DNA from 3 places in the Sporosarcina newyorkensis genome. Region 2 is predicted to be linked to each of the others. Evidence: predicted binding sites of a transcription regulator. Region 2 holds the regulator's gene; each other region holds the start of a gene.
What was found. Region 2 encodes LexA, which represses DNA repair genes until DNA is damaged. Its sites were predicted from a motif close to CGAACATATGTTCG; they were not measured.
Positions count from the first base shown of each region.

Region 1: B5D59_RS01640 (Y-family DNA polymerase) is a predicted target of LexA. The motif match lies at 1,976-1,989, and genes of this name have one in related genera.
Region 3: B5D59_RS05905 (YhjD family protein) is a predicted target of LexA. The motif match lies at 1,321-1,334, and genes of this name have one in related genera.

Region 1 covers NZ_FUYJ01000001.1:302,585-305,870, reverse strand. Annotated here, with positions in the region: gene B5D59_RS01645 (cytochrome c biogenesis protein CcdA) at 1-200, opposite strand, end outside; gene B5D59_RS01640 (Y-family DNA polymerase) at 706-1,959, opposite strand; gene B5D59_RS01635 (pyridoxamine 5'-phosphate oxidase family protein) at 2,118-2,531, opposite strand; gene B5D59_RS01630 (GIY-YIG nuclease family protein) at 2,642-2,998, opposite strand; gene B5D59_RS01625 (DUF2087 domain-containing protein) at 3,019-3,286, opposite strand, start outside.
Region 2 covers NZ_FUYJ01000004.1:37,827-41,112, forward strand. Annotated here, with positions in the region: gene B5D59_RS09125 (DUF896 domain-containing protein) at 16-252, opposite strand; gene B5D59_RS09130 (YneB family resolvase-like protein) at 319-972, opposite strand; gene yneA (cell division suppressor protein YneA) at 965-1,282, opposite strand; gene lexA (transcriptional repressor LexA) at 1,480-2,100, shown strand; gene B5D59_RS09145 (methionine gamma-lyase family protein) at 2,148-3,286, opposite strand, start outside.
Region 3 covers NZ_FUYJ01000002.1:346,534-349,819, forward strand. Annotated here, with positions in the region: gene B5D59_RS05895 (response regulator) at 1-542, shown strand, start outside; gene B5D59_RS05900 (nuclear transport factor 2 family protein) at 617-1,180, shown strand; gene B5D59_RS05905 (YhjD family protein) at 1,352-1,729, shown strand; gene B5D59_RS05910 (competence protein ComK) at 1,692-2,228, opposite strand; gene B5D59_RS05915 (M20 family metallopeptidase) at 2,385-3,286, opposite strand, start outside.

The DNA of each region.
Region 1 (3,286 bases), on a different contig from region 2:
ACAACGGAAAATCCGAGTAAAAAGAATAACGTATGTAAAATACCGGTACGGTTCATACCTTTTGACTTATCTCCCAGATCATCCAACGACATTCCGGTGATGTACGATATAAAGGCTGGGTATAACGGCAAGACGCACGGAGAAATGAAACTTAGAAAACCCGCTCCGAACGCAAAAAATATATTCACATCCGTTCCCAAACTATTTCCTCCTTCACGCTAAGCAATAGTAGATAGACGGCAGACATATTTTATCCCGCCAACTCTCCCACCCTATCGTAACAAAACCGCGTATAGATTACGCCCCATTTGTTTGTGAAATCTTTTTGACAACCTCTCAGCCATTCTCCTGTATGCTGTTCTGAAGTTCATACATTGTGAATTGTATAGTACCATCCTTTTTGCTCAAGCAATTTCGGGTGAGTTCCTAACGCCGGTCGAGGCTCGACAGCGTCTTCCGCTTTTAACTTCTATCCAGCTGCAGACGCCAGCCTCTCGGGACGTTTCAGACAAGCAGTAAAGGCAAAAAACGCCTTTATTGCTTTTCTTCCAACGCCTGTCGAGGCTAAACGGCGTCTTCCGTTTTTATTTATATCCAGCTGCAGACGCCAGCCTCTCGGGACGTTTCAGACAAGCAGTAAAGGCAAAAAACGCCTTTATTGCTCGTCTTCCAACGCCTGTCGAGGCTAAACGGCGTCTTCCGCTTTTATTTATAATGCCCGCCAATTAGCTTGTTTCGCCTGTAAGCAGTCCCGCCGGAAGTGATGGAGACGGCGCGGAGTATGGCTGTGGAGCCGTATTTTAGGCGGAGTTCATCCATTACATGACCGATCCGCTGTTGTTTCCAGTTGGTTGGTTTGAACAAGTCGAGCTGGATGCCGTGTTCAGTTTCTAAATTGGTAAGGGTGACGGAAATGTGGCGGACGGGTCGGCCATCGTGGTAAGTCTCAAGCAGTTCTACACATGTGTGGTAGATGACCAAGGTTTCATTCGTTGCTTCCGCCAGCGTTTTTCTGCGTTGAAATCCGCCACCTAAGGCATGTTTGGAATAGCCGAATGACAGTTGCACAGTGCGACCTTTCTTGCCTGCCAATCGTGCGCGCATAGCAGTGTCCTCACACATCTCCAGGAGAACGGTTAAAATCTCATTCATCTTTATGTAATCTCGCAGCAAGGTCTGACCTTTGCCGTAACTGATTTGTCCTTTGATCAAAACCGATCCGAGCGTTGAATAATCAATTCCGTGCGCATGGTAATATAACTGGTTTCCCATGACGCCAAATTTCTTTTCCAGACGCTCAAGCGGTGTTCTTGCCAGGTCGCCCACAGAATAAATCCCCATGTCTTCCAATGTGCGTTCCATTCTTCTGCCGACTCCCCACATATTCCGAAGAGGTGATACTGGCCAAAGCTTCTTCGGCACATCTTCGTATGTCCAGTATGCCACACCTGTTTTCTTCGCCTCCAAATCAAGCGCCAGCTTAGCTAACAGCATATTCGGACCAACCCCGCAAGCGGAATGAAGTTGAAACTGCCGATACAACTCATCCTGTATCCGATAGATGATGTCATCCAAGGGGCCCCATAACTTTTCTGTCCCTGTGAAATCGACGAAACTTTCATCAATGCTGTATACATGGATTGCTTCTTTCGGAACATAGCGATTCAATAACTTCGTCAGTTCCATCGAAACATCAATAAAAAATTGCATTTTCGGCTCAATCAAATGAATACTTGCATCGTTTGGAATCTCATATAGCCGCATACCTGTCTTGATGCCGAACTGCTTTTTGAGCGGCGGAGACGCAGCAAGGACAACCCCGCCTTTACGCTCAATATCGCCGATAATCGCAATTGGCACCTTCATCACATCCAACCCTTCCATTGCAGCAGCACAGCTGGCGTAGAAGCTGCGCATATCTAAACAAGCGATCTGTCTGTGTGGCAAGTGCTCTGTCATGACCTTCACCTCCATAAGAACGAATGTTCCTCACCCCTATATTACCCACCCACACAGAGTTCAATCAATGGGAGTTGGCGGATAAATGACATAAAATTGGGCGTAGTAGGTTTTTTGAACAAAAAAACAGCCAAACAATAGGCTGTTTTTGTCCTTATTTAAAGAGAAATATCCTGTGGCGGTTCTCCGGATTTATTCATTAGACGAATGGCTTCAGGTTCAATTTTCAAAATCACCAATTTCGGATCCTCGGGACCATCAAACCATTTTTTCATTTGATTATTCCAAATTTTCTTCTTGATCTGTTCATCTGAAGAAATGGATACACGCCCTGCGTATTCGACATACGCATCACCAAATCCCTCTCCCTCATAACCGATTAGAATATGGGTATACGGATTATCTTCTAGATCCTCCACCTTATCCGTCTGGTTGCTCGTAGGTGTGTAGAGCGACAAGCCATCATTCACAAACGTCATATACCGACTATACGGCTTATTATTATCAACCGTCGCCATCGTACCAATAAAACTTTCATCTAAAATTTTCTTCACTGTATCCATCGCATTCATCAACGATCGCTCCTTTCACGATTACTTCTACTCTTCCCAAATGATCATTTTCTAAACTTTGAGAGAGAAGCAATCCATTCGAGTGACCGGACAAACCACGAATTCCAAGATCAAGAAGGCTTCTTGACATTATATCCTTGCTCATCATAAGGCTGAAGACAGCCCAACCACTTATCCTCCAGTTCCATCAGCGCTTCTTTTGCATTGTAAAATGGACCTTCCTTCTTTTTAAGGGTTTCCAGGATGTCTATTTGAAACGCTTCTTTTCCAAATGTGTTCCACTCTTCTTGCAGCGCTTTATTCATATACACACCTGTATTCAGACTGAATTTCACCCCATTTAATGTTTTGAAATTCGGTGTACTGCCAATAAACAATTTTTGATTTACGGTGTTTTTAATTTGATATACACCTGCCTCGATCTTCGTCTCTTTATATAACTGTTTCAATTCTTTTTTTTGATCCATTTGCATCTCCTGCTTCCTCATTATGATTTCAGCCAATATTGACTCCCATCTGACGTACGGTCCAGTAATCCATACTCGATTAAATACCTTCTGATCAGCACATAATCTTCATAAACTTCTTCTAAAATACAATTTGTTTCCTGTTCACTGTAAGTGACTTCATTGTCAAATCGCTTCGTAAGCTCCCGCAGAACAATTAGGCGCTGTTTTTCTTTTGGCGGGAATTTCTCTAACCGTCCTGTCGTTCCATCAGGGAAAAACTTCTTAATGGTCTCCTGTTTTTCTTTT
Region 2 (3,286 bases):
ATCAGCAGTTGAGACTTAATTTAACGGCTTTTGGTTCTCTCTTGCTTCCTTAACCTTTTCAGGAGTTACATCATTTCCTTCTGCGTCGATCACTTTTACAGATTCAATTGTTTCACGCATGCTTGAACGGAAAGTTTCCAAGTATTCTTTACGCAATTGAGTTTGTTCTTTTGCCTCTTCAATAGATAACCCTGTAGTCTTGGATTTATTTGCCAACTCATTAATACGCTTAATCTTTTTTTCAGATAACATCTTTACACCCTCCAAAATTTCTTCATTTACTAAAATGTAAACAACCTGAAGGAAAAGTGCAAACGATTAGTGTTCCTGCTCTTGAAACTCTTTATATCTTCTATGGACAGTTGCTTTGCTAACCGAATGGCCAAGTCCGATCAATACTCTCGAAATCTCATCGAATGTCATTCCTTTGTTGCGCAACGCGACAATTTCTTCAATAGGCAATTCGAGTCGTTCTCTTCCTGGGCCCCGGTCGATATTATGCAAGTTACGGGAAGGGTCGTAACCTCTTTGAACCGCTCTTTTCATTCCTCTTCGTATTTTGGCATTATGGAGTTTCCGTTGGTATTCTTCTACAATCGCTAAAATCTCCAACAGCATCGTATCCATTTCATTTAACTCCAGTGCTCCATTTGTATGGTTTGAAATAACAGCTGTGTTCGATTTAGCAATGACATGCAGGATGGCCACCCTCGCATTGCCTCTTCCTAATCTTGTCTCATCTTGAATAAAGACAGCATCGATTGGTTCTGCTTGTATACGATCCAATAAATTCAACAGACCTTCACGGTCCATATCATAACCGCTCTGGCGATCAGTGAATATACCTACACATTCATAAAACATTTCTGCCGCCAATATTTCCAGCTCTTCCTGCTGTCTGACAATGGATTGTTCTTGACTCTCCTTTTCGGTACTGACCCGACAATAAATTACACACTTTTTTTTATTCATCCGCTTCCTCCCCCATCTCAGCCACACGATGTTCAGCTTGTGGGTTCATTTTAACAGGAAGGCGTAATAATTCACCCGAATTAATTTGATCAGTCTGCAATTCATTTAATGATTTAACTTGTTCAATCCAATGGTGCGCAGGTGTTCCATCTGAATAGTTGGTTGCCAGCCCCCATAATGTGTCCCCGTCATTGATGACAATTTCTAGATAATTATCTTCTTCAGACAGTTTGTCCAATTGATAAGCTGCAACACTAAGAAAAACGATTAATAGTACGATAAAGTAATAATTTTCTTTAAGAAATTTCATGATAAATCCCCCTAGTAGTCTACTTTTTAGAATGCATGTTCGGAATGCTTGTTCTCTATTATAAGAGAACGTACGATTGGCTGTCAAGCAGAATTCGAACCTTTGTTTGATTACTAATCGAACACATGTTATACTATATTCAAAATACTTGAGCTGTATCTCTATTTATTAGTAAACAATTTGAAGAGGTGAATAGATTGAAGAAAATATCTAAAAGACAAGAAGAAATATTAGCTTTTATTAAAGATGAAGTACGGCTAAAAGGATATCCGCCATCCGTGCGTGAAATCGGGGAAGCAGTAGGACTGGCATCTAGCTCCACTGTACATGGTCACTTATCTCGATTGGAAAACAAGGGGTTTATTCGCCGGGACCCTACTAAGCCGCGTGCAATAGAAGTCTTAGACCCGGAAGGACTAGACGAATTAAAGAGCGGCGTCATGCATGTTCCTTTGATCGGTAAAGTTACAGCAGGGACTCCGATTACAACTGTAGAAAATATTGAAGAATATTTTCCATTACCAGATACGTTCGGTTCTTCAGATGATGAGATCTTCATGTTGGAAATCGTCGGTGACAGTATGATCGAGGCAGGTATTTTGAATGGCGACCGTGTCATCGTCAGACAAACACATACAGCTTCCAATGGAGAAATCGTGGTGGCGATGACAGAGGAAGATGAAGCTACTGTAAAACGTTTTTTTAAAGAGAAAGATTACTTCCGCTTACAGCCTGAAAATTCTTCCATGGATCCTATTATCGTGAATCATGTGTCCATACTTGGTAAAGTCGTCGGTGTTTACCGAATGATCCATTAAAAAAAGTGTATCAAGAACCCCTATAGGTTCTTGATACACTTTTTTCTTTAGATTAATTTTCGCTCTAATAATTGTTCCATGGAAGTGAGTACAGCTGTTTTTACATGCTCATACGTTAAACCGCCTTGAATGTAAGCGGTGTAAGGAGGTCGAATCGGACCGTCAGCTGTCAGCTCAATACTGGAGCCTTGTATAAATGTGCCTGCAGCCATGATAACATCATCCGAATAGCCGGGCATATAAGATGGTTCAGGAGCATAGTGCGCATTGATCGGTGAGTTATCCTGGATTATCTGACAAAACTTGATCATTTGTTCTGCTGATGAGAAGTTGACAGATTGAATGAGATCAGTTCTCCGTTCACTATAATGCGGTGTAGTATCCATTCCAAACTGCTCGAAAAATGCAGCTGTAAACAAAGCTCCTTTAACGGCCTGGCTGACTACGTGCGGCGCTAAAAAGAAACCTTGATACATTTCCAACAGCGTATCCAATGAAGCCCCTGCTTCTGCCCCTAGTCCCGGTGATGTCATGCGATATGCACATTTTTCAACGAGTTCTTTCCTGCCTGCAATATAGCCGCCCGTTCTAGCTAGTCCGCCGCCTGGATTTTTTATTAGTGAACCCGCCATCAGATCCGCCCCTACTTCAGTCGGTTCCTGTTTCTCGACGAATTCACCGTAGCAGTTGTCTACAAATATCACGACGTCTTCTTTTATTTTGCGGATTTCCTTGATGATTTCTTCTATTTCATGTATACGGAAGGATGGATTGCTCGAATAGCCTTTTGAGCGCTGAATCGCAACCACTTTGGTTTTTGATGAAATTGCTTGTTTAGCCTTGACATAGTCAACAGCACCGCCTTCCAGCAAGTCAATATGCTGATAGGAAATTTGATAATCTTCCAGTGATCCAGTATCTTTTCCGTTTCCTGACACGATGGAATCCAACGTGTCATAAGGCTTACCCGTAATATAAATTAACTCATCGCCCGGACGCAGAATCCCGAATAAACTGATCGTGATCGCATGGGTCCCAGAGATGATTTGATTCCTGACCAGACAGTCTTCAGCGCCGAAGACATCTGAGTATACCTGTTCCAGTACGTCACGGCCGCTATCGTCATACCCATAGCCCGTTGATCCAGATAAATGAAAATCACTGACACGGTTTTGCTTGAAAGCCT
Region 3 (3,286 bases), on a different contig from region 2:
AATTTCAGCCGGATGTAGTACTAATGGATATTAATATGCCCCGTATGAACGGTGTAGATGCTACGGAGCAATTGGTGAAGGAATACCCGGACGCAAAAGTGATCATGCTATCCATTCATGACGATGAGTCCTATGTGACACACGCTTTGAAAACGGGGGCACTTGGCTTCATGCTGAAAGAGATGGATGCCGATGCGATTGTACAAGCGATCAAAGTAGTGGCTGCTGGGGGATCATATTTGCACCCGAAAGTTACACATAACTTAGTATCAGAATTCCGCCGCTTGAGTGAGAGAGAACATAAGGGATCTTTCCAGCAAAACGACATTCGCCGTCCGCTTCATTTATTGACGAAACGGGAATGTGAAGTATTGCAATTGCTGACGGATGGACAAAGCAACAGGACGATCGGTGAAACATTGTTTATTTCCGAAAAAACAGTGAAAAACCACGTCTCCAGTATCTTACAAAAAATGAATGTAAACGACCGGACACAAGCAGTTGTCACGGCAATTAAAAATGGTTGGGTAGAAGTAAAATAATTATCTTTATAAAAAGAAAAAGGACCTTTGCTGAATTAAGTTAAAAGGTCTTTTTCTCTATGTAGGAGGAAAAAATGAAGAAAAAATTAGCAGCCGCATCTATTAGCGTCGCACTGATTTTGGGTGCATGTTCGAATGCGGGAGAAACCAATCCAAATGACATCGACAACGGGGAAGCGGCTCCGGGCAGCGGGGCGATCGACCATGGTGTCGACGATAACAAAGTGGGCTTTAGCATGTCGGGTGATCAAATCGAAGAAGCATCGGATGTTCCGGACGAAGAAAAGAAAAAAATTCTCGCAGCATTCGACCGATATATTGAAACGTTGAACAACAAGGACGTGGATGGTTATCTGGCTACGTTGTCTAAAGAAGGCTATGATCTGAAAGAAGAGCGTAAAGCGACAGAAGAAATGCTGAACACAACAGACATGAAGCGCGAGGCAGATAACGAAACAATCGTAAAATATGATAAAGATACAGCTCAATTGTTTGCTACGATGAAAACGACTTTTACTGATTTGGAAAGTGGAGTAGAAAATGTTCCGGAAGGTCGCCAAGTGACAGTGTTCCATAAAGAAGATGGCGCGTGGAAAGTCTTCTCGATTCATTTTATCGGGGATGAACCACAAGAATAAAAGGCTTTCAGCCAAAAACTGCACCCTGCTTGTTAGGTATGATCTAACAAGTGGCGGTGCAGTTTTTGTATGAAGAGAAACAAAAATTACCATACTAATACTGCTTGCTTTATGAGCTTAAAGGAATTATAATCAGTATGCGAACATAAGTTCTTATAGGAGGCGATGTTTATGCCTTTGATTCCTGCGGAGGCATTGCCGTATTTGGAGAACCATATTTATTTGCCCATGCTAATGACCATTCTAGAAAGAGATCGACAATTAGTGGAAAAAGTCCCCTTTAAACTGAAAAGTCCCTATCTGAATTTGCTGGAAGATGCAATGAATTCGGTAACGACAGATTTGCAAAAAACTGCTGTATATTTGCGGCAGCACAAGATGAAAGTAATCCGACAATCTTCAGATGAGTTATTCACAGAATATCTATTCGTGCATGATGGCTATGAAGACTACCGCCGTTACTTAAACGTACGCTTGCGGAACCGTACAGAAGAGCTATTAAATCAGTATCTCAGGAAATTGGAGAGTCAGAATTTTTTGGCTCCATGATCATATAGTAAGAACTTCTCAGTTCTTCCTGAGCGTTATCAAAACGCTCGGAAAGGAAATGCGACAGTGCAAGTTGCCGATAGACCGTAGCGATGGAAGTGTTTAAAGACATCCGAGTATCATTTTTTAGAACGACCGAGACTCCATCCTTATGCTGGTGCGCATCTTTTACGGCATGATAGGCAATCCAAGAATTTTTATGGAGCGATGGGGACAATAAAGGAAAAAACAGTAGTGGCCGATCGTTTGAATGGGTCAGCATGATCGGCGGTTTAGGCCGTTTCTTTAAGTCGCTTTTTGAACTGTTGATAATCGAATCGAAATTTGTACGATAATGCGTGCAAGAATCCCTCATGATTTCCAAAGGTGTTTTCTCGACAATGAAAGTTCGATCATTTTCTACTACTTTTGTATAGTAAGGATTCGAATGTTGCCCGTGAAGTAATGCAAAAGTATGAAATGTGACTACGTAAGACGATAAATTTTGTTGATTTACCATAGCGTACCCTCCCCTTTCATAGGACAATATAAGTGTTTCTCTCATTATATGACAGAAAAAACTAAAATCAACAACAAAATACAGAAAAGGTGAATTATTTAGTTAACTACATGAAAAAAGGCTGCCAACAGAATAAAATATGTTGACAGCCTACGTTCACTTTTGGTATTCGATTGCTGCAGCGCCGAGAGTTTTTGCCGCTGCCATCATCGCTTTTTCATCGATGTCGAATCGAGGATGATGGTGAGGATATGCGTCCGTCGGTTTAGCTCCTGTAAAGAAGAAGGTGCCCGGTACTTTTTCCAGGTAATAAGCAAAATCTTCTCCACCCATCTGTGGTTTCATTTCTTCAACACCTGCCAAATCAGGAATTGACTCAGCGACAGATTTAAGGAAAATTGTTTCTTTGACATGATTGACTACTGCAGGATAGCCGCGGGTATACTCTACTTTAATCTGGCAATCATTTGCAATAGCGGTACCTTCCGCCACGCGGCGAATCTCCTGTTCCATCAAATCACGGAGTTCTTGTGTGAATGTCCGAACCGTCCCAACGATCACTGCCTGATCGGCAATGACGTTGTATGCGTTATCCGAAATGAATGATCCGACAGATAAGACTGCCGATTCAATGGGATCAACACGTCTAGAGACGATCTGCTGTAAGTTCATGACCAATTGGGAGCCGATGACAATAGAGTCCTTTGTTTGGTGAGGAGAGGCGCCGTGTCCGCCAGCTCCCTGAATAGTGAAGTGGAAACGATCGGGTGCTGCCATGATCGGACCGTCTGCATAATAAATGACACCCGACTCAAACAAAGACCAAAGATGCGTACCAAAAATGACATCTACTTCATCCAGACAACCGTCTTCAATCATGGCGATCGCACCGCCAGGAGCCAGCTCTTCTGCGTGCTGGTGAATAAACACATATTCACCTGCCAACTCTTCTCGCATTTCGTGGATTGCCTTCGCAAGCTGGAGAAGTGTCGCAGTATGGCCGTCATGGCCGCAAGCGTGCATGACTCCCGGAACTTTAGAAGCATAAGGTGTGTCTT